Regions from separate parts of the Janthinobacterium salmonicoloratum genome, predicted to be linked through region 2. Evidence: predicted binding sites of a transcription regulator. Region 2 holds the regulator's gene; the other holds the start of a gene.
The links. The regulator NrdR, encoded in region 2, represses ribonucleotide reductase genes. The targets are predictions, from matches to a motif close to CACNANATNTNGTG.

Region 1 (3,409 bases), on a different contig from region 2:
GGTAAAACTCGAAGACGGTGGCGCGCGGCCAGTAGTACAGCAAAGGGCCCAAAGAGAGTTTTAACATGTTCATCCTTTATTTCCAGGAGCGGTGATAGGCACCGAGCGTGTGCTGCTGGCCCTCGGCCAGCTTGTCCATGGCCGCCATCCAGCCAGGCTTGACAGCGTAGCGCGCATTGCCTTCGCGGCAGGCGTCGATCGCTTCGCGCCACACGCGCGTGACCTGCGCCACGTAGGCGGGGCTGCGCTGGCGTCCTTCGATTTTCACGGCCCGCACGCCCATGGCAATCAGCTGCGGCAGCAGCGCCAGGGTATTCAAGCTGGCCGGCTCCTCGATGGCGTAATACTCTTCGTCATTGACTTCGAAACGCCCCTTGCACAGGGTGGGATAGCTGGCGTTTTCACCTGGCGCATAGCGGTCGATCAGCACGCCGTTCAGGCGCGATTCGAGGCCGTTCGGCGTTTCCAGCCAGCGCACGGATTTCGCGGGTGAGCACACGCCGTGCGTATTCGGCGCCTCGCCCGTCGCATACGACGACAGCGCGCAGCGCCCTTCGACCATCACGCACAGGCTGCCAAAGCCGAAGACCTCAATCTCGACTTCCGTCTTGGCTATCAGTTGCTCTACCTGCGCCATCGACAGCACGCGCGGCAGCACGGCGCGGGCGATGCCGAAGTGCTCGTGATAGAAGTTGATGGCCTCGTAGTTGGTGGCCGAGCCCTGCACGGACAGGTGCAGGCGCAGTTGCGGGTGGTGCTGGGCCGCATAGGCCATCAGGCCTGGGTCGGCAACGATCATGGCGTCGATGCCGGCCTGCGCGGCACGGTCGATGGCGCTGCGCCACACGGCCCAGTTGTGCGGCTGCGGATAGGTGTTCAGCGCCAGCAGCACCTTGCGTCCATATTGATGGGCGTAGCGCACGCCCTCGGCGATGGCCTTCTCGTCGAAATTGAGGCCGGCGAAATTGCGCGCATTGGTGGCGTCGCGAAAACCCAGGTACACGGTGTCGGCGCCATTGTCGACGGCCGCTTTCAAGGCAGGCAGGCTGCCGGCGGGGCAGACCAGTTCCAGCGGTCCGGCCACGCGGGTGGCGGTGGTTGATTCAAGCATCATGATGTTCACAGTCCTGTATCGGCTCAGGGTGCAGACTATAGCCCCGCCCCTAATGCCCAGTCCTTGACGCAGGTGAAGAAATGCATGCATGGCTGGCGCGCATTCAACTTGCTTGACCTGGCTGTAAAATGCCCCATTTTTCTCCTTCTTCGATTGCCCGCCATGACCCGTAAACCGCTGCTGATTTTCCTGCTGACCCTGTTCCTCACCGCACTGCAAGTGCAGTGGGCCGGCCCGGCCGATGGCTATGACGCAGGGACGATCTCCGTGCTGTCGCCGGAAGTGCTGGGCGCGTATCCGGGCGTGCTGCTGCTGTTCCTGCTGGCCGTGTTCGCGCGCCGCCAACTGCCGCTGCTGCGTCAGGCCGCCATCTGCACGGGTCTGCTGGCCATTTACTGGCTGCTGGCGAACTACGTCACTTTCGATATCCGCGTCGCCAGCTGGAGCACCTTTTCGCCGCTGGAAATCTGGGCGCACGTGCTGCCCGCCTCCGTCGCCAGCATCGCCGCATGCGGCGCCGCATTCTTTTGCGCGAGCTGGCTGATCCTGCGCGAAACGCGCTGGAACAAAGCCGGCTGAGGTATATTTTTCACCTGGATCAAGGATACGCGAATCGCTTGCACGCCACCTTTGACTACACTATATTTAGTAGATAACCTTCATAAAAACACCGCATGTTGTGTTTATTGGAGGTTTCATGACGACAAATGCAGTTTCCCCCACACGCGGCCAGGTCGATGTCGCCGCGTCCATCAATGAATACCTGGACAGGCGCGACTGGCGTGTCAACGCCAACGCCAACCAGGGTTACTCGCTGGGCGGCCTGATACTCAATGTCTCGGGCAAGGTCATCGCCAACTACTGGCTGGACCAGGTGTATCCGCCGGAAGTGGGTGCGGCGCACCGCGAAGCGGCGCTGCACATCCACGACCTCGACATGCTGGCCGGCTATTGCGCCGGCTGGTCGCTGCGCACCCTGCTGCACGAAGGCTTGAATGGCGTGCCGGGCAAGATCGAATCCGGCCCACCGAAACACATGTCGAGCGCCATCGGCCAGATCGTCAATTTCCTGGGCACCCTGCAAAACGAGTGGGCCGGCGCGCAGGCGTTCAGCTCCTTCGACACGTACATGGCGCCCTACATCCGCAATGACAGCCTGCGCTACGAAGACGTGCGCCAGTACATGCAGGAGCTGATCTTCAACCTCAACGTGCCATCGCGCTGGGGCACGCAGACGCCGTTCACCAACCTCACTTTCGACTGGGTCTGCCCGGACGACCTGCGCGAGCAGATTCCCGTCATCGCCGGCCAGGAGATGGACTTCAGCTATGGCGAGCTGCAGGCGGAGATGGACATGATCAACCGCGCCTACATCGAGATCATGATGGCGGGCGACGCCAAGGGACGCGTGTTTACCTTCCCCATCCCCACTTACAATATCACCGAGGATTTCGACTGGCATAGCGAAAATGCCGAACGCCTGTTCGAGATGACGGCCCGCTACGGCCTGCCCTACTTCCAGAATTTCATCAATTCGGAACTCAAGCCGAACATGATACGCTCCATGTGCTGCCGCTTGCAGCTGGACTTGCGCGAGCTGCTGAAAAGGGGCAATGGCCTGTTCGGTTCCGCCGAGCAGACGGGTTCCCTGGGCGTAGTGACGATCAATTGCGCGCGCCTGGGCCACTTGTGGCGCGGCGACGAGCCAGCCTTGATGGCGGACCTGGACCGCCTGCTGGAACTGGGCAAGACCAGCCTGGAAATCAAGCGCCGCACCATCGAGGAACTGATGCAGCAAGGCTTGTTCCCGTACACGAAGCGTTACCTGGGCACCCTGCGCAATCACTTTTCGACCCTGGGCGTGAACGGCATCAACGAGATGATCCGCAATTTCAGCGGCGACGCCTACGATATCACGGCGCCGGAAGGCCATGCGCTGGCCGTGCGCCTGCTCGACCACGTGCGCGCCCGCATGGTGCAATTCCAGGAAGAGACAGGCCATATGTACAACCTGGAAGCGACACCGGCCGAGGGCACCACGTACCGCTTCGCCCGCGAAGACCGCAAGCGCTATCCCGCCATCCTGCAGGCCGGCACGGTCGACAATCCGTATTACACGAACTCGTCGCAGCTGCCCGTCGGCTACACGGACGACCCGTTCGAAGCGCTGGAATTGCAGGATGCGCTGCAGCGCAAGTACACGGGCGGCACGGTGCTGCACCTGTACATGACGGAAGCGCTGTCCGACGCGAACGCCTGCCGCGAGCTGGTGAAACGTGCCCTGAGCCGCTTCTC
Region 2 (3,409 bases):
CCGGCTCGCAGGCGAACCAGGGCGTGTTCTTTGCCATGCTGAAACCAGGCGACCTGATCATGGGCATGTCGCTGGCCGAAGGCGGCCACCTGACCCACGGCATGCCGCTGAACATGTCCGGCAAATGGTTTGACGTCGTGTCGTATGGCTTGACGGCGGAAGAAGACATCGACTACGAGGCGATGGAACGCCTGGCCCGCGAACGCAAGCCAAAACTGATCATCGCTGGCGCGTCGGCGTTCTCGAAAAAGATCGACTTCGAACGCTTCGGCAAGATCGCCAAGGAAGTTGGCGCCTACTTCATGGTCGACATGGCCCACTATGCGGGCCTGATCGCCGCCGGCCTGTATCCGAACCCGGTACCGTTCGCCGACTTCGTCACCTCGACCACGCACAAATCGTTGCGTGGCCCGCGCGGCGGCATCATCCTGATGAAGGCCGAACACGAAAAGGCCATCAACTCGGCAATTTTCCCTGGCATCCAGGGTGGCCCGCTGATGCACGTGATCGCCGGCAAGGCCGTCGCCTTCAAGGAAGCGCTGAGCCCTGAATTCGTCGAATACCAGAAGCAAGTGATCAAGAACGCCGACGTGCTGGCGAAAACCCTGATCAAGCGCGGCTTGCGCATCGTGTCCGGCGGCACCGAATCGCACGTCATGCTGGTCGACTTGCGCGCCAAGAACCTGACGGGCAAGGAAGCCGAAGCCATCCTCGGTTCCGCGCACATCACCTGCAACAAGAACGGCATCCCGAACGACCCGCAAAAACCGTTCGTCACCTCGGGCATCCGCCTGGGCAGCCCGGCGATGACGACGCGCGGTTTCAAGGAAGCGCAAGCGGAAGAAGTGGGCAACCTGATCGCCGACGTGCTGGACAATCCGCATGACGCCGCCACCATCGAGCGCGTCAAAGCGGCCGTGAAAGTGCTGGCCGACGCGCACCCTGTGTACGCTGCATAATTATTTGTCCAGAATGTGTCATACAGAGTAAGATTCTGTATGACACATTCCAGTCGTGCCCAAGGGCGCCCGGAGTGATTCGGGCGCCCTTTGTACAGGGGCGGCGATTTCCCGTAATTATTACTATAAAGTTGTAGCCAGCCCATGAAATGTCCATTTTGCCAGCACGGCGACACCCAGGTTCTCGATACGCGCGTATCGGAGGAAGGGGATGCCATTCGGCGCCGCCGCCGCTGCGGCAAATGCGACAAGCGGTTTACCACCTACGAGCGCATTGAACTTATCATGCCGGCCGTCGTCAAAAAGAATGGCAGCCGGACGGAGTTCGCTGCGGATAAGTTGCGCGGCAGTTTGATGCTGGCCTTGCGCAAGCGTCCCGTCGCGGCCGCCTCCGTGGATACGGCCATCGCATCCATCCAGGAAAAGCTGCTGACCAGCGGCTTGCGCGAAGTCGATTCCGGTTATATCGGCGAACTCGTCATGCAGGAACTCAAGCGCCTGGACAAGATCGCCTACATCCGCTTCGCCTCCGTCTACAAGAATTTCGAAGACCTGGCCGAGTTCCAGGATGCGATCGCCGAAGTGGGGCAGGCGCGCAGCAAGCCCTGACGTACCCTTTGCCGACAGCGGGGCCGATCGTGCGCCCCGTTTCCACCATGCCAGCGTTCGCCTGGCAAGCGGCCTGATCAATCCCAACGCTGTTCTTCTCGACTTATCGCCGTGCTGTTTGCGCCAGCGCAGACCCGGGTTTTTGCGCGCGCCTATCTTGTAGCTGGGCCGCCTGTTGTTGCGACTCTTACTGCGGAAGGGAATGGCGCATGCGCAATGGCGGTCGCGATATGTTTCCTGTAGGTGGCAGCAGCCTCGTCGAGGTGCTGGTGTCGCTACTGCTGTTGGCGCTGGGCCTGCTCGGCGCCAGCATCCTGCAACTGAACACCCTGCGCGCGCGCCATGAGTCCGCGCTATTGTCTGCGGGCGTGCAACTGGCCGCCGGCATGGCCGAGCGCATGCGCGCGAACAGCGTGCTCATGAATGGCCCAGATACGGGCAATCCCTACCTGAACGTGGCATATGCGGCGGCGGACGACGCCGACACTGGCGGTGGCGCGCCAGACTGTTTTGGTGCCGCCGCTTGCAGCGCGGCCGAACTGGCGCAATTCGACCTCGCCGAATGGAAGCAAAGGCTGCATGCGACCTTGCCCGGCGCGCGCCTGCACATCTGCCGCGACCTTGCCGCGTGGGATGCCGCCGCCCAGGGCTTGCACTGGGCGTGCAGCGGCGGCAAGGGCGCGCCCATCGTTATCAAGCTCGGCTGGCGCGCCCGCTTGCCCGATGGCTCGCCCGCCGTGAATGCGGCAGGCGAGTCGCTGCCCAGGCTGGCATTTCAGCTGGGCGGAGGCGGCGCATGAACGGCGTGCATGCCGCGTGGCACTGGCAGCGCGGCATGAGCCTGGTCGAATTGCTGGTGGCCCTGTCGCTGGGCGCGCTGCTGATGCTGGCGGCCAGCACCATGCTGCTGGCCGCCAGCGGCAGCTATGGTGACCAGTCCGCCAGTGCGCGCCTGGACGATAACGGCCGCTATGCGCTCGACACCATCGCCCGCGCCGTGCGCCAGACGGCATATGTGAACTGGGACAGCAGCGCCGCGCCCGTCGCCCATGCGGATTACGACAGCGCGAATATCGCCGGGCTCGATGCGCGCAGCCTGGGCAAGAACAGCGAGGGCATCAGCGGCGCGCTACCCGACGCCCTGCATGGCAGCGATGTGCTGGCCTTGCGCTATTACGGCGCCGGCAAGGAAGAGGGCGGCGACGGTTCCGTGCTCAATTGCGCGGGCTTCGGCGTGGGCGCCGCGCAAACGGAAGCGCAGCGTGGCTGGAGCATTTTCTATGTGGCGCAGGGCGCCGATGGCGAAGGCGAGCTGCGCTGCAAATACCGTGGCGCGAACGGCTGGGGCGCGGACGCCATCATCCGCGGCGTCGACGGTTTCCAGGTGCTGTATGGCCTCGATACGGATATGCCGCCCGACGGCGTGGCGAACCGCTATGTCAACGCCAGCGCGCTCGACGCCGACGATGCGGCGCTGGTGCTGGCGGGCGCCGATGCGGCCGCGCGCCAGCGCGATTTTTACCGGCGCACGCACTGGAAGCGCGTGGCCAGCGTGCGCGTGGCGCTGCTGTTGCATGGCGAGGCGGGCCAGGCGGACAAGATGGCGGAACTGGGGCCGGCGCAGTTCGATCTGTTCGGCAAGGCGTATGCCGAGGCGCACGGCGCTGGCGACACGGGCGTGCGCATCGCGCGCGCGTCCTTGCCCGTCGCAACGCGCTCCCGGCTGCGGCAACTGGTGCAGACGAGCATCATGCTGCGCAACGGGCCGGCCTAGGCGGGCGGCGCGATGGCCGGCGCGGGTGTGCGCTGTTGCGAACCTCGGTGTGCACCTCGTGTACGCC

Region 1: the regulator NrdR is predicted to act here: its motif matches at 1,752-1,765, upstream of ACQ4WY_RS23005 (ribonucleoside triphosphate reductase).

What each region holds. Positions count from the first base shown of each region.
Region 1 is NZ_JBNYXV010000005.1:337,483-340,891, forward strand. Features, by position in the region: gene ubiV (ubiquinone anaerobic biosynthesis protein UbiV) at 1-67, opposite strand, end outside; gene ubiU (ubiquinone anaerobic biosynthesis protein UbiU) at 77-1,114, opposite strand; gene ACQ4WY_RS23000 (hypothetical protein) at 1,277-1,693, shown strand; gene ACQ4WY_RS23005 (ribonucleoside triphosphate reductase) at 1,812-3,409, shown strand, end outside.
Region 2 is NZ_JBNYXV010000003.1:520,584-523,992, reverse strand. Features, by position in the region: gene glyA (serine hydroxymethyltransferase) at 1-959, shown strand, start outside; gene nrdR (transcriptional regulator NrdR) at 1,104-1,568, shown strand; gene pilV (type IV pilus modification protein PilV) at 1,799-2,368, shown strand; gene ACQ4WY_RS19190 (PilW family protein) at 2,365-3,342, shown strand; gene ACQ4WY_RS19185 (pilus assembly PilX family protein) at 3,355-3,409, shown strand, end outside.